4 regions of the Pseudoalteromonas sp. Scap06 genome follow, and region 3 is predicted to be linked to each of the others. Evidence: predicted binding sites of a transcription regulator. Region 3 holds the regulator's gene; each other region holds the start of a gene.
The links. Region 3 encodes sigma-54, which starts transcription at its own class of promoters, with help from an activator protein. Its sites were predicted from a motif close to GTTGGCACGNNNNTNGNNT; they were not measured.
Positions count from the first base shown of each region.

Region 1 (5,100 bases), 1.4 Mb from region 3:
ATGATACAGCGTCTGACTGTGGTATGTTCTCAGAATATATTAGGACTAATCCATTGTCAGTGCGAAGCAATGACCCTTCTGTATCTGTTTCTGCTATTGGAAAGTATGCTAGTTTCTTAACAAATAAAGTATCTGAAAATGCCTATGATGAGGGAAGCGCTTTTTCACGACTCGTTCAATTAAAGGCTAAGGTGCTTAACATTAACTTTGATGCAGGCAGTACGTTATTACATTTTTTTGAAAGAGTACATAATGTATCTTATAGGTTTGACAAAACATTTTATGGTAAAAAGTTTGATGGCAAATGCTATATTCCATGCAAATCAACCTTATGGGTTCGAGATTTAAACATAGAGGGGTCTCAGGCGAGTTTCGAGCGCTTTAACCGTTATGCCAGTGATAAAGGTATTTATAAAAGGGCTAAGGTAGGTCGAGGTGGAATTGGCTGTATTTCTGTCGAAGATATGAACAAGGCATTCTCAGAGTTATATGAGAAAGACCCTTGGTTTTTAACAGATAAACACATTTAATTTTTTAAAGATAATGGAGTTTTTTCGAACATTTAAGAATATAAGTGTTAGATTAATTATGAAATGAATCAATAAAAAGTATGAAAACAGCACAATGTAACGCTTTTAACTAGACTTAATTGGCATCGTTCAGGCTAACTAAATCTATTTTAATTACTAACCTATGAGTACTGCGCGATATCTTCTTCCTTCCTAAAGCAATCATTACTATGATCGTTAACCATTCCACAGGCCTGCATGTAAGCATACACTGTGGTTGGGCCTAAAAATTTAAAGCCACGCTTTTTTAAATCCTTCGCAAATAACGTCGATGCCTCAGTAACTGCAGGGTAGTCGGCCAGTGTTTCTAGATCGTTTACCTGAGGTTTATTACCAACAAACCGCCATTGATAATCACTAAAACTGCCAAATTCTTCTTGAATTGCAATAAAGCATTTCGCGTTATTAATTGTTGCGACAATTTTTAAGCGGTTGCGAACTATGCCCGCATTTTGCATTAATTTTTCTATATCGTGTTCAGTAAAGGCCGCTACTTTGTGTACATCAAAGTTGGCGAAGGCATTTTTATAATTCTCACGCTTTTTTAATATTGTATACCAGCTAAGTCCTGCTTGTGCCGATTCTAATGTTAAAAACTCAAAAAGTAGTTGATCCTCATACACTGGGACGCCCCATTCATGATCATGATATTCCACATAGTCAGGTTTTGTTGTATCTAACCATGGGCAGCGGCACTGAGTCTCTTTATTCATACATTTTCCTTTGCGCGTCATTTTTACGGCACGTGTTTTTACGGTTTAATCTATTGAATTTACTGTAAAATAATTTTGGTACACATTATGCATTAGCTACTGTATCTACATTATTTTAGAGAGTTGATTATGGCCCTTGCAAGTGTGCTAAAACCCCAGTTTATTTCTGCTAACCAGTATAACCCATGTTTACTGCAAGAGGAGTATGTTGGTGAGTTGAGTGATTTGCGTCAACAGGCAAGTTGGCTTTCTCATTTAGTTGATACTATGCCTGCGGGCGTGATTGTACTCGATGGTAAAGGAATGATCGCTAAAGCGAATCAAATTGCTATCGATATGCTCGGTGAACCACTAGAAGGTGAGAAGTGGTTTAGTGTTATTCAGCGCTCATTTCGTCCTCATCAAGATGATGGTCATGAAGTGTCGTTAAAAGATGGACGCTTAATAAAACTCGATATTACCGCACTTGCGCCAGAGCCTGGGCAACTTATATTAATGACCGATTTGACTGAAACCCGACGCTTACAAAAACGAGTCGCGCATATGCAGCGTTTAAGTGCGTTAGGTAAAATGGTGGCATCTTTGGCCCATCAAGTACGCACACCGTTATCAGCAGCGATGTTGTATGCTGCCAACTTAGGCTCAAAGCGCTTACCGGAAGCATCACGCGGCAGTTTTCACACAAAATTAATGTCTCGCTTGAAAGATTTAGAAACCCAAGTAAACGACATGCTGCTATTTGCTAAAAGTGGTGATCAACAGGTAGTTGAGCAAGTGTCGATGCAACAGTTACTCAGTGAAGTAAAAGCTGGTGCCGATGCCATGGTAGCGCTCAATGATAGCGAATTAAATGTGAGCTTACCTGAACCCGATATAGAAATCATGGGTAATAAAACCGCATTAGCAAGCGCTATTCAAAACCTAATTCACAACAGTATTCAAGTTATTGGCAGTGGCGCGCAGGTTTACCTTAGCGCCCAGCGTGACAAACAAGACTCTGACTTTGTACGCATTAGCGTGAGTGACAATGGTCCAGGCATTGACTTAGTCCAGAGCGAGAAAATATTTGAACCTTTTTATACCACTAAAAGCCAAGGTACAGGCTTAGGGCTTGCCGTTGTTAGTTCGGTAGCCAGTGCGCATCAGGGAAGGGTGGAGGCAAACAACAACCCACACGGGGGAGCAATTTTTAGTATGTTGCTGCCTATTAGTGTCACATCTAAATTAGGGGAGTCACATGAGTAACACTATTTTAGTTGTAGAAGACGACGCCGGACTTCGTGAAGCATTAATTGATACTCTAGAAATGTCGGGCATCGCTTGCACGGCAGCCAGTAGTGCAGAGCAAGCCATGTTGTTATTAAAAAAAGATGTATTTTCACTGGTGGTCAGTGATGTACAAATGGGCGAAATGAGTGGCTTAGATTTATTACGCAGTATTAAATTAAATCACCCTGATTTACCCGTTTTAATGATGACGGCCTATGCCACTATTGATGATGCGGTTGAAGCCATGCGCCTAGGCGCGATTGATTATATGGCTAAGCCATTTGCACCAGAAGTGCTATTGAACATGGTGAGCCGTTACTTACCTGAAAAGGAAAAAGAAACAGACGGTCCTATCGTTGCCGACCCTAGTAGTATTCAATTACTTGAACTTGCAGGTAAAGTTGCTCGTTCAGATGCCAGTGTAATGGTACTTGGGCCAAGTGGCTCAGGTAAAGAAGTGCTGGCACGGTATATTCATGACAAGTCAAAACGCTGCAATGAACCATTTGTAGCAATTAACTGTGCTGCTATTCCTGAAAACATGCTTGAAGCTACTTTGTTTGGCTACGAAAAAGGCGCGTTTACTGGTGCGATTCAGGCCTGCCCGGGTAAGTTTGAACAAGCACAGGGTGGGACTATCTTACTTGATGAAATCACCGAAATGGATTTAGGCTTACAAGCTAAACTACTGCGGGTATTACAAGAACGCGAAGTTGAGCGTTTAGGCGGTCGGAAAACTATTTCGCTAGATGTACGTGTGCTTGCAACCAGTAACCGCGAATTAAAAGAGGCCGTTGCTGAAAATCAGTTCCGCGAAGATTTATATTATCGACTCAATGTGTTTCCTTTACTGTGGCGACCTCTGTGTGAGCGTCCTGGCGACATTATTGTACTGGCTAAGCATTTAATTGAACGTCACTTAAGTAAAAGCAAAGAGCCAATGGCGTATCTAGATACAAGCGCTGAACAAAAGCTACTTAGCCATAGCTGGCCGGGTAACGTTCGAGAGCTGGATAACGTTATTCAACGTGCTTTAATTTTACGCAGTGGCAGTACTATTGATGAGCATGCAATTTTTATCGAAAATTTAACCCCAACTCAGTTTGTGGTTGAAACAACGTCAGTGCCTGAGCCTATAAACAATAGTCTCAGTAACGCTTATTATGATGAAAAAACAATGCCCGAAGATGAGCAAAAAAATGATTTGCTCGCCTTAGACACGGGGAGTTATAAAGATGAGCTTAAAGATAAAGAGCATCGCATAATTCTAGAAACCTTGGCGCGTTGCCAAGGGAAACGTAAAGAAGTAGCCGAAACCTTAGGTATAAGTCCACGTACTTTGCGTTACAAATTAGCGCAAATGCGCGATTTAGGTATTTCCCTCCCTGCATAACCTCAACAGCTCTAAAACTAAGTAACTGATTTTAGGGCTGTCAAAACTCTGACTACGCAAATAAACATAGTAAACCATTGTTCTAGTTGAATTTTATTTTTGGCATGTTTTGTGCTTTATTCTCTTTAAGAGTTTACTGCATTATCAGAGACAATTATGAAAATTCAAAACAGTGCTTTATTTCAAGAAATGCAATCTATGGCTTCAGAAGCCACGCGTAGTAACCAAGTTAATAACTTGCCAACGCAAGTGCAATCAACGTCTACAGCACAATTTGGTGATATGTTGAGTAATGCACTTAATACAGTGCATGAGCTTCAGCAAGACACAGGACAAAAAAGAAAAGCAGTTGAGATGGGCGACAGAAGCGTATCGCTTGCTGAGGCGATGATTGCCTCGCAAAAGTCTTCTGTGGCATTTGAAGCTACGGTACAGGTTCGTAATAAGCTTGTTGAATCTTACAAAGAAATTATGAACATGCCTGTTTAACTAGGTAGTGGAGAATTATTGTGGCGCAATCTAATCAATCAACAGATCTGGCACTTGCTGATGGCATGATGGAGCAAAGTGAAACTGAAGATCAACAAGAGCAAAAATCGGGCTATTTCAGCGCCCTAGGTGGTGTTGATGTTTTACGTCAAATTACCCTGATTGTTGCATTGGCCATTTGTTTGGCTATTGCTATCTTCGTGATTATCTGGGCTCGTCAGCCAGATATGCGCCCATTAGGTAAAATGCAAACTCAAGAGTTAATTGAAACACTCGACTTTTTAGATGCGCAAAAAATTGACTATGAACTTGATGGTAATGTGGTGTCGGTTGATGAAACTGAGTATCAAAATATTAAGTTACTGATGACACGTGAAGGTTTAGATCAAGGGCCAACATCAGGTAGCGATATTATTATGCAAGACATGGGGTTTGGAGTAAGCCAACGTTTAGAACGTGAGCGCCTTAAACATGGTCGCGAGCAACAGCTTGCCCGTACTATTGAAGAGCTAAACAACGTTACTCGCGCCAAAGTACTATTAGCTATTCCAAAAGAAAATGTATTTGCTCGTCGAGAGAAAAAACCCTCAGCAACAGTAGTACTAACGCTTAAGCGTGGTCGCTCATTAGATAGCGAAGAAGTTGACTCAGTAGTTGATATGATTGC
Region 1 covers NZ_CP041330.1:2,441,765-2,446,864, reverse strand. Annotated here, with positions in the region: gene FLM47_RS11370 (AAC(3) family N-acetyltransferase) at 1-530, shown strand, start outside; gene FLM47_RS11365 (DNA-3-methyladenine glycosylase I) at 692-1,282, opposite strand; gene FLM47_RS11360 (PAS domain-containing sensor histidine kinase) at 1,412-2,527, shown strand; gene FLM47_RS11355 (sigma-54 dependent transcriptional regulator) at 2,520-3,944, shown strand; gene fliE (flagellar hook-basal body complex protein FliE) at 4,101-4,433, shown strand; gene fliF (flagellar basal-body MS-ring/collar protein FliF) at 4,454-5,100, shown strand, end outside.
Region 1: a site for sigma-54 is predicted at 1,357-1,375, ahead of FLM47_RS11360 (PAS domain-containing sensor histidine kinase). Genes of this name have one in related genera too.

Region 2 (5,100 bases), on a different replicon from region 3:
TTACCTGCTGATTTATCAGCCAGCAGTCAGCCTCAAATTAGCTCCCAATACAGCGCAACTGTGGGTATGACCGCTTATGAGTTAGATTTATGGGGCAAAGTGCGTAATCAATCAGAGCAAGCACTTCAAACGCTTTACTCTACGCAGCTTAGTGAGTACAGCATGCAGGTGTCGTTGATTTCTGAACTGGCAAATGCGTGGCTTAATTATGCGACCGATCAGCAATTACTTGCTTTGGCTCAAGAGACATTGTCATCGCAGCAAGCGTCTTTATCTTTAACGCAAAAAAGCGTTGATTTAGGTGCTGCCTCTGAAATTACGCTAGAGCAATTAAAAAGTACCGTAGCTACTGCAAAGGTTGATATTGCAACGTATAAGCGTTTATTAAAACGTGATAAAAATGCGCTTGATTTATTAGTAGGTAAACCGGTGAGTCAGGACTTACTACCGACTAAAGAGTTGAACAAATTACTTGATTTACCCGCTGTTCCTGTCGGCCTTCCATCTGATCTACTAACACAGCGTCCTGATATAAAAGCGGCTGAGCACCAATTATTTGCTGCAAATGCCAATATAGGTATTGCGCGTGCGGCGTTTTACCCAAGTATTAGTTTAACAGCCAATGCAGGGAGTGCATCACGTGATTTAAGTAATTTATTTGATGCAGGGGCAGGTACATGGAGCTTTATACCGTCGGTAAATTTACCTATTTTTAGTATGGGACGTAACCAAGCTAATTTAGATGTCGCTAATGCAGAGCAACAAGTTGCTGTAGCAACGTATCAGCAAAAAATTCAACAAGCGTTTCGCGAAGTTGCTGATGTGCTTGCTGATAGAGAAGGTTTCAATGCGCAATTAAATGCGCTTGAGCAGCTACTACAAAGCCGAAAAATAACCTATGACCTATCACAGGCGCGATACGATAAAGGGGTCGATAGCTTTTTGCAAGTGCTCGACGCTCAGCGAACATGGTATAGCGCAAAGCAACAACTGATCACCGGTCAACAAGCGCTGCTTGCAAGTCAAATTAACTTGTACAAAGCTGTTGGCGGTGGTTGGGAAGTAACTACTCCTCAAAATAACTAATATGCATAAAACCAATTAGTTATGGCAGATTTATCCGTAGTAAAGTAATACTGTTTAACGCTTATCTCTTTATTGTTTAGGGATAAACGTTAAACATTTCGAGTCTAGTGACTCGATAATGGAGTGTCGAATGAATTCTAAAAATAAAAAACACCTTGATCCGGTGCAAGCACAAGCGCGTCGTGAACAGGTATTAACAGCTGCTGCGGATTGTTTTCGTCGCAAAGGCTACCATGGCGCCGGTATGGCTGAAATAGCAAGAACAGCAGGTATGAGTGCAGGCCATATTTATAACTATTTTGATAGTAAAGAAGCAATAATCGAGCGTATTATTGAAAAAGATATGGAAGAAATGTTTTCTATATTTCAAGAGTTTGAAGAACAACCCGGTGATATTTTAACGGTGTTACTTGATGGTCTACATCATGGCGTACAGCGTCATATGGACACCGGAGCCAGCGTTGTTGACCTAGATATGATGGCAGAGGCTAGTAGAAATAAAAAAGTTGCTTTGCTACTACGTGATGCTGACACGCAAGCGCGTAACAGAATGCGGGATCTATTAGTGAGTGAAAGTAGTTTAATAAAATCACATTCAGAGCAAGAATTAGAGAGCCGTATTAATGTGATTTTTTCAGTGATGGCCGGATTGTTATTACGAAAAATGCTGTTTCCTGAGTTAACAGAAGAAACCGTGCTTATTGCACTACGTCCAGCAATGAAAACATTACTTATGCCATTTGATAATTAATGCACTAAGTTATTAAGTTACTATGAATATTTGACCCTTACTATTGTAAAAAAGAAAGGACTAGCCTTATATACAAATAGTTTATGGCCAATATCATAAATAAAGACTAGCATTGAGTTGCTAAAATAGGAAAACAAAAATAAAGATATAGTTATTTATTATCAATAGCTTAATATTTTTAGCTGGTTTTATGTGAGCTTGCGCTATAGAGCTAAACACAGTAAATAAGAATAGTTGCTTTTTGGCGTGCTACTTGCATTCTTCGAGCTATATTAAAAGCGTTAATTTTGCGCTAACAACTTTAAGGAGAGCACATGTGGGCTGCAGTAAGTTATCTTGTAACAGCATTGGTATTTATAGTATTGGGATTAACGGTTAACTCCATTTACTTTGCAGTTGCGTTTTTTTGGACTGCACTATCGTTATTATTAGTCAGCGGTGCTTATTTTTTTAACGCAGGGAAAGTATTTAGAAAACGCGAAAATGGCGTTATCCCTTTTTACATTCGCTGGGCCTTTGTGCCTTTTTTATTAGGTGCGCAAATTTATAATGCGTGGTCACGAAAGCGTGACAAGGTACCGCCTATTCAGCAAATAAACGATAATCTATTTTTAGCATGTCGTTTATTCCCTTCTGATATAGACACATTGAAAGAAAATGGCATTACCGCTGTTTTGGACGTTACCTGTGAATTTGATGGCCTTGAATGGACATCTACCCAAGAAAATATCGATTATTTAAATATTCCTGTTCTTGATCACAGTGTGCCTACACACTCACAGTTAAACCAAGCTATTAACTGGATTCATCATCATATTAAAAAAGACCGTCGTGTTGTGGTGCATTGTGCATTAGGGCGTGGACGCTCGGTGTTTGTTATGGCGGCATATTTATTGAGTCAAAATAAAGATGCGGATGTGCATGATATTCTTGCACAAATAAAAGAAACACGTGAAACTGCCAATCTTAATAAACGCCAATTACGCCATTTAGTTAAGCGCCACCGTAAGGGGGAGCTACTGATAAAAAACAAAGCGTACTTAATTGCTAATCCGGTTTCAGGTACTAAGTTGTGGTCTGAAAAAGAGCATTTAATTATTGCGCGTTTATCTGCGTATTACGATTTAACCATTTTAAAAACTACGCCAGAACAAAATGGCATTACATTGGCTAAACAGGCTATAGAAAGCCACCCCGATATTATTATTGCTTGTGGTGGAGATGGAACTGTAACTGAGGTTGCCAGTGTGTTGGTGGGTACGTCTTGTCGATTAGGAATAATACCACTGGGCACAGCAAATGCACTCGCTCATGTATTAATGGGGATAAAATCTAAATTTATTCCTGTTGAGCAAGCATGTGATTTAATCATTGATGGTCAAGCTAACCTTATTGATACCGCGTATTGTAATGATGAACTAATGTTATTATTAATTGGTATTGGCTTTGAGCATGCAATGATTGAAAAAGCAGATCGAGAGTCTAAAAATAAATCAGGTCAACTTGCTTATTTAAATGGTTTTTTACACTCATTTGGCGAAAATAAAGCGCAACAGCTAATAGTTAAATTAGATGATAATGAGCCTGAGACTATTAATACAAATAGTTTTATTGTGGCAAATGCTGCCCCATTCACTACGTTATTAGCACAAGGGGGCGGGCAACCCGATCACCGCGATGGGTTATTGGATGTAAACTGGTTAACGCCAAACAAAGATAATGAAACCACGGTATTAAGTATTGCAGAGCTGATGTTTAGCAGTATTACGCAAACGCATCTTGCTATTAACTCGCATTATACCAATGCAAAACGTGTAGAAATAAGCGCAGATGAAACGCTAAATTACGTGATTGATGGCGAGGTTAAATCTGCAGAAAAAGTGGTGGTGAGCATTCACCCTGCGTCGCTAAATGTAATATGCCAAGAGCAAACACCTGATTAGAAAGGCGTATGTATTACGCCATTGCTATTTTTTGAGCCTTTTATTTTTTAATAGAAGGCCATACAAAACCTGATGTATCAGGTTGTGAAGATTCAAACTGCTTAGGCTTGTTTTTAGGCTTACGTAACGGCTTGTTATTAATGGTATGGATATAAAGCGCTTCTACTTTATCTCTTGCCCAAGGCGTTTTACGTAAAAATTTTAAGCTTGATTTTATACTTGGCGAATCGGTAAAACATTTGATATTTACTTGCTCGCCCATTGCTTTAAAGCCTAAACGTTGTTCTAGCTCAACTAGAATTTGCTCTAAAGTTACCCCATGTAGTGGGTTTTTTGGTTGATTATTCATAGTCACACTGCTTTTTTAAACTGAATGTATTGTAACGTATCCCACCGCATCTTAATAGTTTGGTGATGGCCGGCATATTCCAGATTGTTACTCTTGATTAATTTACAGTAATAGTAGAGGGTTTCTTGGGGTAAATAAGGTTACCTTGTTTGTCGAGCTTTAGCCAAATTAACTGGCTGTTGTTATGTTGAGGGTATTTAGCAGCACAAATAAGCGTAACGGAATGAACCTGCAGTATGGCGCCTTCGCTATAGCGTTTATTATCATACCAGCACTCAGCGTTAGTGTTTATAAGCTGGGTAGCATCAACAATAGGAAGCGTTTTTATTGCGTTAGCGTAGCTTAAAGCTGGAAAATACACGCATAAAACAACAATAAAGAAAGTAAAATAATAACGCATAAATAACCTCAAAATTAACGTGTTTAAAAAAAGCACACTTAGTTAAAAAACATGCTAGGGTAAGTGGGACAGTTTTAGTAAAACACAGAACAATAAAAAGGTGAACACATATGCTATTTAATCAAACTATGATTGACGAATTTACACTACTTGCAAAATTCCCACGCGAGAGCAAAATGCAGGGCATTAAACTCCATTCAGACGCTGAACCCGCTTTATTAAGCGCAGCACAACGTTTGTTTGATAAAGGGGTTATTGATAGCCCAGATGGCGGTTATTTAACTGATCTGGGCTTAGACTTAATTGAGCACGTCACTGTAATACACAGTGCTTTAAAAAGTTAGTTTGCGTCGGGTTGATTTTCTGGGGCTGCATCACTAAAGGCAGTCAACTCATTACAACGCTGATAAACGGCTGCTATTTTAGGATAAGCAGCCATATCTACTTTAAAGCGAATGGCATTAAATACCTGCGGCACTAAACATACATCGGCTAAGCTTGGCGAGTCGCCTGCGCAAAATGTATTTTTGCTATCGAGCATTTGTTCTATTTTATCAAAACCAACTTTAAC
Region 2 covers NZ_CP041331.1:642,593-647,692, reverse strand. Annotated here, with positions in the region: gene FLM47_RS18340 (efflux transporter outer membrane subunit) at 1-1,086, shown strand, start outside; gene FLM47_RS18335 (TetR/AcrR family transcriptional regulator) at 1,217-1,837, shown strand; gene FLM47_RS18330 (diacylglycerol kinase family protein) at 2,152-3,780, shown strand; gene FLM47_RS18325 (VF530 family DNA-binding protein) at 3,821-4,129, opposite strand; gene FLM47_RS18320 (DUF1496 domain-containing protein) at 4,227-4,529, opposite strand; gene FLM47_RS18315 (TIGR02647 family protein) at 4,640-4,873, shown strand; gene maiA (maleylacetoacetate isomerase) at 4,870-5,100, opposite strand, start outside.
Region 2: a site for sigma-54 is predicted at 2,078-2,096, ahead of FLM47_RS18330 (diacylglycerol kinase family protein). Genes of this name have one in related genera too.

Region 3 (5,100 bases):
AAATAAGCCACAAAGTAACTGCGGTAAAAATGGAGTTATACCAACAACTTGGTTTTACCTTTTTTGAAAAACCTATATTTACGTTATACAACGAGCAGCAAACATGGCGTATTAACGCTGATGAGGCCACCCTCTACGACGATCGTCAACTCGTATTAGAGGGCAATGTAAAAGCGCTAAATTTAGCCGATAACGCCATGATCGATACGATCACAGCCGATAGCATCAATGTAGATATAAAACTACTCACTATGCAGTCAGAGCAGCCTGTCGTTATTACAGGACCTAATTTAAAAATCACAGGTAAAGGCCTTGAGGCCGATTTAAAAACCGAAGTGATTAAACTTATTAACCATACGCGAACCCTATATTATGACCAATAACCTATTTAAAATTCTAATTGTTCCTTCATTACTGATTGCATTTCATAGCCATGCAGAGGAAACCGTTGAAGCTCCTGCTGCTAATCAAATTTCAATTAGTGCTGACAGACAAGAAGGTCAATTAAAAGAAAACGTGGGCATTTTTGAGAAAAATGTTGAAATTATTCATGGTAATCGCCGCATTAACGCTGACCGTTTAGAAGTACATAAACGTGATGACTTAGGTGAGAATAAGCAACTTTTAATTGCCACAGGCAGCCCTGCTTATTTTGAAGAAACACAAGCTGATGGCACCATTATGAGCGCCAGTGCGAATGAAGTGCGTTACGATGTTTCGCAGCGTTTTTTAACCTTAATCGGCGAAGCCAGTATTGCTCAAGCAGGTCAAAAAATAACTGCTAAAAGTATCACCTACGATATAGAGCAGCAGTTAATTAGCGCAGAAAAAGACGAAAACTCAACAGACCGTGTACACACTATTTTAGTCCCTGTTGAAAACAAAAAAGAAGACGATAAAGGCCAACCATGAGCACATTAAAAGCAGAGCTATTAGCGAAAAGCTATAAAGGCCGTGAAGTGGTGAAAAACGTTGGCCTAGAGGTTGAAGCTGGCAGCATTGTCGGCTTACTTGGCCCCAATGGCGCAGGTAAAACCACGACTTTTTACATGATTGTAGGCCTTGTACCGAGCGATAAAGGCAAAATATCAATCGATGATCAAGATATCACTTTATTACCAATGCACAGCCGAGCTCGCCTAGGGATAGGATATTTACCACAAGAATCATCGATTTTTAGAAAGCTGACGGTCTACCAAAACTTAATGGCTATTTTAGAAACACGCAAAGAGCTTAATAAGCAGCAACGTGAAGATACCTTAAATAATTTACTTGATGAATTTAGTATTCAACATATTCGTGACAGCCAAGGTATGGCCCTATCAGGTGGTGAGCGCCGCCGTGTTGAAATTGCGCGAGCATTAGCAGCAAATCCTAAATTTATACTATTAGACGAACCCTTTGCAGGGGTTGATCCTATCTCTGTATTAGATATTAAAAAAATTATAGAACACCTTAAAAATCGAGGAATTGGCGTATTGATCACAGATCACAACGTACGCGAAACTCTTGATGTTTGTGAAAAAGCCTACATAGTTTCTCATGGAGAGTTAATTGCATCAGGCACTCCAGAATATGTATTAAACGATAAAACGGTACGCGATGTTTATTTAGGCGAGCAGTTCAAGCTCTAATATGTGTGTTATTACACTAAGCATCTGCTAATATTAATTATACTAATTTAAAAGGATTGTTAGAGATAAATGAGGCAATCATTACAGCTGCGCATGGGCCAGCAACTTACAATGACTCCACAGTTGCAACAAGCAATTCGCTTATTGCAACTCAGTACATTGGATCTCCAGCAAGAAATTCAAGAAGCGCTCGATAGCAATCCCTTGCTTGAAGTTGAAGAACAAGATTACAGTGAAGATGCTGCGGGTAAAAACGAACAAAAAGCCGATATCGAAGAATCAACGCTAAGTGCTTCAGCTGATGAAAAACCTAGCGAATATGAGCAAGATAGCGGCGAAGCCATGACCAAAGACACCATTAGCGATGATATGGCAATGGATGTTACATGGGATGAATACATGAGCGCAGCACCTGCCTCTTCATCAGGACCAATGCCTGAAGATGAATCAATTTATCAAGGCTCTTCAACTGAAACGCTACATGAATATTTAATGTGGCAATTGCAACTGACACCGTTTAGCCCTACTGATGAAGCCATCGCGATTGCTATCGTAGAAGCCGTGGACGATTCGGGCATTTTAACTCTTAGCTGTGAAGAAATATTAGAGAGCTTTAATCAAGAGAACGACATAGAAGATGAAGTTGAACTTGATGAAATAGAAGCGGTATTAAAGCGTATTCAGCTATTTGATCCGGTAGGAATAGCCGCGCGTAGTTTACAAGAGTGTTTGTGTATTCAATTGAATCAGTTTGATCAAGACACGCCTTTTTTAAACGAAACAAAAATGATCTTAACTGATCACATTGATTTATTGGCTGCGCGTGATTATCGCACGTTAATGAAGAAAACTAAGCTCAAAGAAGATGAGCTTAAAGAGGTCATGACGTTAATTCACACCCTTAGCCCAAAACCGGCAGACACTATCGTTAGAGAAGAGTCAGAGTACGTTATTCCTGATGTGTCGGTTAAAAAAGTGAAAGGCCGTTGGGTGGTTGAACTAAACCCAGATAGCATGCCTAAAATTAGGGTAAACAGCCAATATGCAGCTATGTCTCGTACGGTCAAATCAAGTGGCGATAGCCAGTTCATTCGCTCACACTTACAAGAAGCTAAATGGTTTATAAAAAGCTTAGAGAGTAGAAACGACACGCTGCTTAAAGTAACCAACTGTATTGTGCAGCAACAACAGGCCTTTTTTGAACATGGTCCTGAGGCGATGAAGCCTATGGTACTTAATGACGTAGCCGAAATGGTAGAAATGCACGAGTCGACTATTTCACGTGTTACTACGCAAAAATACATGCATACACCACGCGGTATTTTTGAGCTTAAATATTTCTTTTCCAGCCATGTAAGCACTGAAAATGGTGGTGAATGTTCTTCAACAGCAATACGCGCATTAATTAAAAAATTAATCGCTGCAGAAAACTCAGCTAAACCATTGAGTGATAGCAAAATTGCAGATATATTGGCTGAGCAAGGAATTAAAGTAGCAAGGAGAACTATTGCAAAGTATCGCGAATCTCTAGCTATTCCCCCGTCAAATCAACGTAAAAGTTTGATTTAAGGCGTACAACAAAGAGGAAAATGTTTATGCAACTGAATTTAACTGGTCGCCATGTAGATATTACCGACTCGCTTAGAGACTACGTAAATAGTAAATTTTCGAAGTTACAGAGGCACACTGATCACATAACGAATGTGCACGTTATTCTCGATGTAGAAAAACTAAACCAAAAAGCCGAAGCAACCGTTCATGTTAGTGGCGCTGAGATTTTTGCTTCTACTGAACACCAAGATATGTATGCCGCTATAGACTCGCTGATTGACAAGCTAGATCGTCAAGTAATTAAACACAAAGAGAAACTTGCTCGACACTAACACTATGAAACTAAGCTCACTTATCTGTCAGGACTGCAGTAAAGCTGCGGTCCTTTTTAATAGTAAAAAAAGAATTTTAGAATTTATCAGTGAATTGGCTCACAATAAACTGCCCTATTTAGCTCAACAAGATATTCTTAATGCATTAACAGCAAGAGAAAAACTAGGGAGCACAGGTATAGGCCGAGGAATTGCAATTCCTCATGGTCGTATGAGTGGTGTACAAGAGCCTCTTGCACTTATATTAGTGAGCGAAGCGGCTATTAATTTTGATGCAATAGATAATCGACCGGTCGACATTTTTGTTGCCTTAATTGTACCCGACGGTGACAATAAGCAGCATTTAAAAACCTTAGCCACTATAGCTGAAAAGCTCAACGATAAAGAATTTTGTAAGCAATTACGGGCGGCAAAATCCGACAATGAGCTGTACCAGATCATTGTAAGTCAACCGTAGCAATAATAAAGGGTGATAAATGGAATTAATAATTATAAGTGGTCGCTCAGGTTCTGGTAAATCTGTTGCGTTACGCGTTGTTGAGGATTTAGGTTATTATTGTGTAGATAATATACCTTTAAATTTATTACCTTCTCTTGTTCGTAGTGTTTCCGACAGCTACAATAAAATAGCTGTAAGTGTTGATGTGCGTAACTTACCTAAAGAACAACAACAGTTTAATGAAATCATTGAATATTTGCCTGGTTTTACTAAGCCAACGGTGTTTTATTTAGACAGTGACGATCAAACCTTAATCAAACGCTTTTCAGAAACACGCCGTCTTCATCCTCTTTCTATTGATTCTCTGCCACTTGATTTAGCAATAAAAAAAGAAAAACAACTCCTTGATGTACTCATTAATCGTGCCGATTATATGATTGATACCACAGGCTTAAGTGTGCATCAGCTTGCTGAGTCTATCCGTGAAAAAATACTCGGTAAAAAAGACAAACAACTGATCATTACCTTTGAGTCATTTGGCTTTAAACACGGTATACCTAAAGAAGCCGATTATGTATTTGACGCTCGCTTTTTACCAAACCCACATTGGGAGCCTGAACTTAAGCCGCTTACAGGGCTAGATCAACCAGTAAAAGACTACTTAGCCAGTCACAGCATAGTACAAAAGTTTACATGGCAAATTCAAACATTCGTGCAAACATGGCTGCCTCATTTAGAAAGAAATAACCGTAGCTATTTAACCATTGCCATTGGCTGTACCGGTGGTCAGCATCGCTCGGTTTACTTAGCGCAAACTATAGGTGAAAGTTTTGCAATGAGTCATCCTAATGTGAAAATTCGCCACCGAGAACAAGAATAAAGCTTGAGAGAATATTAATGCGGTTAGAAAGTACATTTTTAATAAAAAACAAATTAGGCCTGCATGCCAGAGCGGCTACTGTGCTGGCACAGCTTTCTGTGCAATTTGATGCCTCAATCACGTTATTTCAAGACGATAAACAAGCCGCTGGCGACAGTGTACTAGCTCTTATGCTACTCGAAAGCAGTCAAGGCAAAGAAGTTAGGGTAGTATGTGAAGGCCCTGACGCAGAACCTGCACTTAATGCAATTGGTGAGCTCATTG
Region 3 covers NZ_CP041330.1:422,629-427,728, reverse strand. Annotated here, with positions in the region: gene lptC (LPS export ABC transporter periplasmic protein LptC) at 1-383, shown strand, start outside; gene lptA (lipopolysaccharide transport periplasmic protein LptA) at 373-912, shown strand; gene lptB (LPS export ABC transporter ATP-binding protein) at 909-1,634, shown strand; gene FLM47_RS01980 (RNA polymerase factor sigma-54) at 1,704-3,203, shown strand; gene hpf (ribosome hibernation promoting factor) at 3,230-3,517, shown strand; gene ptsN (PTS IIA-like nitrogen regulatory protein PtsN) at 3,522-3,974, shown strand; gene rapZ (RNase adapter RapZ) at 3,994-4,836, shown strand; gene FLM47_RS01960 (HPr family phosphocarrier protein) at 4,854-5,100, shown strand, end outside.

Region 4 (5,100 bases), 850 kb from region 3:
GCCCTCACCTATTCTATATTCGCTTATGAGATCCACCATAGAATCGAGCGAACGGCCTATTCCGGCAATTCCTTGTCGTTGCCCATCAAACTCAATGGCATAATTAATAAATACCATTACCTCAGAGCTGCCTTTATCTATGTCGAGCGCAACTTCAAATGGCCTATCCGATGCTAAAAAAAAATCAAACCAAGTATCACTGCTGTCTATTTGTCTGGAAATACCCTCATCGGTGTAATAGTTGCGGGAGTTTTTAGAAATAATAAATGCGTTACTGGCTTGGTTTTTATTTTTTATATGTTTGAGGTAATCAATAAATTTTCCACGGCTTTGCGCATCTTCATTATTATTCATCCATTGTTGAACAAATAAGTTTTGCGCTATTTCCTTGCCTACAATAATGGGTGTCGAAAGCTCCAATTCAATTTGGCTTTTCACTTCACTAAGCGCTGTAGGTAGATCTACTTTAGCTAGCTTTTCTTCTGTATTTGAGCGAATACTATTGGAAAATATTAGAGTAGATATTGCTAAAGGAGCAACAACAGCCAGAATAAGACTGAGGTATACTTTTCGTTTCAATAACATAGAGCACCTAAGAAGTAACTAAGCGAAATTTTATATACTGCACACAATTAACAGTAGCGATATTAAAGGTTATTAAGTAAAAATTTTTATAATAAAACCCCATAACACTTTAATAGTAGATTCAACTGTGTTTATTGCAATGTATTCAATAGAATTAATACAAAAATCAGTGCACTGGTAAAAATACGATAGAAATAACAAAAATGAATTTATAAACTAGGAAAATGAGTTTCTATTTACTTGAAAGGCTTTGAAAAGTGGTGGCCCCTCCCAGACTCGAACTGGGGACCTAACGATTATGAGTCGTGTGCTCTAACCAACTGAGCTAAGGGGCCATTTTTGTATAACTGTAAACAGTTAATTTTTGAAGCGTTTAGCCACAGAGCGACTAAAGCGGGTTGCAGTATAAAAAGTTTTTAGGGGCTTGTCACTAGCAAAAAGCTTTATTTTAACAATCAAGGGGCTAACTGCTCAAATAGTAGGCTTTTAGATTTATTGATGGTGACTTCGAGGAAACGAACTCATTAAATAATAGTAGTCTGAGTAACTAATACACATACCTTACGATGGCAATTAGCAACTCAGTATTAAATGTATTACTGCGATATGGCGTTATTTTTTGGCGATAATATAAATCGCATGAATTAGTCCTGGGAAATAGCCGAGCAAGGTTAGCAAAATATTTAACCAAAAGTGCATCCCTAACCCCACCTGTAAAAATACACCCAGTGGTGGTAATAAAATAGAAAAAATAATTCTGATGATATCCATAATTTAATCCTTATAATGTTAGCAAAGCAAAAAGCCCAGCAGGGCTGGGCTTTTAGTATAGTGTATTATTCTGCAATAACAGTTAATTCATCAACTACTTCGCGAACATCTTCTGCGTTTTTAGCAATTTCCATCGCTAATTGCTTTTCAGCATCAGACTCAACTGAACCTTTAAGAGTTACTACACCATTATCGGTATCAACATCAATGTCTGTACCACCTACTTCAGAATCAAATAAGTAACGCGTTGTGATAACTGTTGTGATTTTGGCATCGGTCAAATCACTTTCCGTGTCGTTACCCATCATTTTAGAATCATGCTTCTTCATGTCGGTGTTTTTTACCACAGTTAGACTGTTTTCAACGTCAGTTACACCATCTAGGCTTAGCACGAGTTCTTCAGCAAGCTCTTTATCTACGTCGCTGTTTACTTTACCTGTTAGCATTACCTTGCCGTTTTTTACGTCCGTGTTGATATCAAAGTTGTTTAGATTGGTGTTCATCAGCAGTACTGTTTCTGCCTTTCCATCAATCCAAGCATCTTTGCTTTCGTTTTCCCAACTGCTTGCTTGAGCGCCCATTGCGGTTGTTCCTAATACTAGGGCTGCAATCATAGACTTATTAAATGTTTTCATAATCGTTCTCCATTTGATTAAAGACACTTTAACTAATGCGAACATCGGGCCAATGTTTTTTACGCATTAATTTCAATGACTTAGTCAAAACAAGCCAATGCTGACTTAAACCTACAAAGTAAACATTTACAGACCATTGCGTAAAACTTTCTCGAATAGCGAAACTTACTAAATAATTGTATATTTGGTTAATCTGTCGTTAATATAATAAAAAACGAAGAAACAAAAAACATAAAGCACTGATTTTAAATAAATTAATATTTGGTATAAGGCTTGCTCTGAAATAGCCAGCAACCTTAAAAGGATAATTTAAATGTCTGTTAAAATTGAAGACCGCCCTATCGAGCAAGTTCGTGAGCAAGTAATTGATCAACTCATTTATAATTACAGCCATGGTGTCATTTCTGTAGAAGCATTTGAAAGGCGCTTAGACGATGCAATGGCAGCGAGTAACAATAACGCGCTTATGGCCCTTGTTGAAGATTTAACCTTAAATACTGATCAGCAATATAAGGCGCAAAAGCACTCGCAGTTTTCACCTAACTATGGTGCGCAGCATAAGGGGAGTGAAGAGCCACTCACATTAAGAAGCATTCTTGGCTCAAGTGAACGAAGCGGCCAATGGGTCGTTCCTCAAAAAATTTATATAGAAAACTACATGGGGTCAATCAATCTTGATTTTACGGATGCTATTTTTACCCACCAACATGTCACTATTCACGTTAATTGTTACCTCGGCAGCGAAGAAATATATGTACCTGAGCACGTTAATGTAGTTTCTAAAATGTTTTGTATTTTAGGCAGTTTTGAAAATAAAACAGTTTCACTCAATAAACGCCAAGGGCCAACGATTCAAATTGAAGGAAAAACTGTTTTAGGCTCTGTGGAAGTTAAAGTTAAACGCACTATTAAAGAAAAATTTATTAGCTTTGCAAATGATCTGAAAACTCAACTTGGCATGAATGGTAAACATTATTAAATATGCTAAACATTTAATGAAGCCAAAATTGTTGGCTTCATTCATATTATAAGTCGTTATTTCGCTCACTAGGTACATCACTCATGTACTCTACAAACTCAACCTCAAACCCTGCGGGATCAATATAATAAATGTTCTTTCTAAATGGATTTACAGCGCCTTGCTTACTTATTTCAAAGCCCGCATGCTTTAGGCGCGCTATTACTGCATTTAAGTTATTGGTTATATAAGCAAAGTGTGCCAAACCAATTTGATGCCCTGATAAGTCACGGTTTTTCCCTTCACCGTGATCACTTATAGCAATATATTGATCGTTATCACCAAAATGTACCCAGCGCCTTGCTTTACCATACCAGGTTCCTTCTCCCTCACTTCTAATTGACCAATAGGGAAACGCTGCTTGGTAAAACTTAAGCATGGCGTTTATATCACTGACAACTAAATTTACGTGTTCTAATTTCATAATTTTCTTCCTGTTAATTGAATATAGAACATCATAAAACCTCAAGCTCACTTTAGGTAAAGCGCTAATTTACAAATTTATTGCTTGTTTTTATTTCAATAAATATATCGAAAGATCATAGCTGTACAAAAAACACTCATAAGTATTTAGGCTTTATGGTTTACTTTATGGCAAAAACCGCTAAAATACGCCGGCTTAAATATATAAACGTTCTTTTACAACCCAAAGGTAATACCATGCATCCAATGTTAAACATTGCGGTTCGCGCTGCGCGTAACGCAGGCAAACTTATTCTTCGTGCAAGTGAAGACTTATCAAAAGTTGAAGTGCAACAAAAAGGCACCAATGATTTAGTTACTAACATTGATAAAGAAGCCGAAGCCGTAATTCGTGACACTATTTTACGTTCTTACCCTGATCACTGCATAGTTGGTGAAGAGTTAGGCGAACACAAAGGTAAGGATGCTGATTACCAATGGATTGTTGACCCACTTGATGGCACAACTAACTTCATCAAGGGTATCCCTCATTTCGCAGTATCTATTGCACTTAAAGTTAAAGGTCGTTTAGACCAAGCCGTAATTTACGATCCAATTCGTGGCGAGCTTTTCACTGCTTCTCGCGGTCAAGGCGCACAGTTAAACAGCAAACGTTTACGTGTATCTAAAACTGTTGAACTTGCTGGTTCTGTTCTTGCTACAGGCTTTCCTTTCAAACAAAAGCATCACTTAGATGCATACTCTGAAGCGTTTAAAGCGTTATTTGTTCACACGGCTGATATTCGTCGTGCAGGCTCTGCTTCGCTAGATATGGCGTATGTTGCAGCAGGTCGTGTTGATGGCTTCTTTGAAATTGGTTTAAAACCTTGGGATACAGCAGCAGGCGAGCTATTAGTTAAAGAAGCTGGCGGCATGATTGTTGATTTTGCTGGCGGTAATAACTACAACGTGAGCGGTAACGTAATCTGTGGTGCACCTAAGCTAACACAGGCGATTGTTCGCGAAATGCGCCCAGTATTATCTGAGTCGTTATTACGTTAATCGTAATTACGTACTAAAAAAAGGAGCCTAGGCTCCTTTTTTGCTTTTTGTTAGCCACTTTTTTTACTATTGGATAAACGTACAATAGCGGGAGCAGGCCTTCTTCGATTACATATAAATAAGTAGCTGTGACGATAACGTTTTGCTTCTTTTTTAGCATCTGTCGCTAATGCCGCTACTTGATGACTATTTTTACACTGCTGCAGATCAGGCTCAACTAAACCTATCGATAATGTAAGTAAAGGTACAAACTGCTTTTCGCCCTCTCGATTAGTTGCCCAATACCCTTTTCCAGCAATATGCTCTGGCGTAAAAAACACGCGTGACTGTAGTTCAAATTGCGAGATAATAGTATTACAAATCTCCACCGCATCTTTTTTTTCAAACACCACCATAAAGTCATCGCCGCCAATATGCCCGACAAAATTAGCGCTGTGCGCACACGCTTTTACAGTCACATCGGCCAGAAGTTTTATTACGCTATCCCCACTGGCATAGCCATACAAATCGTTAAATTGTTTAAAGTGATTTAAATCGATGTAGGCTAGTGAAAATGGCTGTTTATGTTGCAGACGCTGCTCTATTACCTCACTAATTGCTACATTACCCGGTAACATGGTCAAAGGG
Region 4 covers NZ_CP041330.1:2,952,157-2,957,256, forward strand. Annotated here, with positions in the region: gene FLM47_RS13625 (methyl-accepting chemotaxis protein) at 1-585, opposite strand, end outside; tRNA gene FLM47_RS13630 (tRNA-Ile) at 844-920, opposite strand; gene FLM47_RS13635 (YqaE/Pmp3 family membrane protein) at 1,198-1,356, opposite strand; gene FLM47_RS13640 (BON domain-containing protein) at 1,422-1,991, opposite strand; gene FLM47_RS13645 (LiaF domain-containing protein) at 2,305-2,970, shown strand; gene FLM47_RS13650 (VOC family protein) at 3,017-3,433, opposite strand; gene suhB (inositol-1-monophosphatase) at 3,670-4,473, shown strand; gene FLM47_RS13660 (bifunctional diguanylate cyclase/phosphodiesterase) at 4,524-5,100, opposite strand, start outside.
Region 4: a site for sigma-54 is predicted at 2,027-2,045, ahead of FLM47_RS13640 (BON domain-containing protein). Genes of this name have one in related genera too.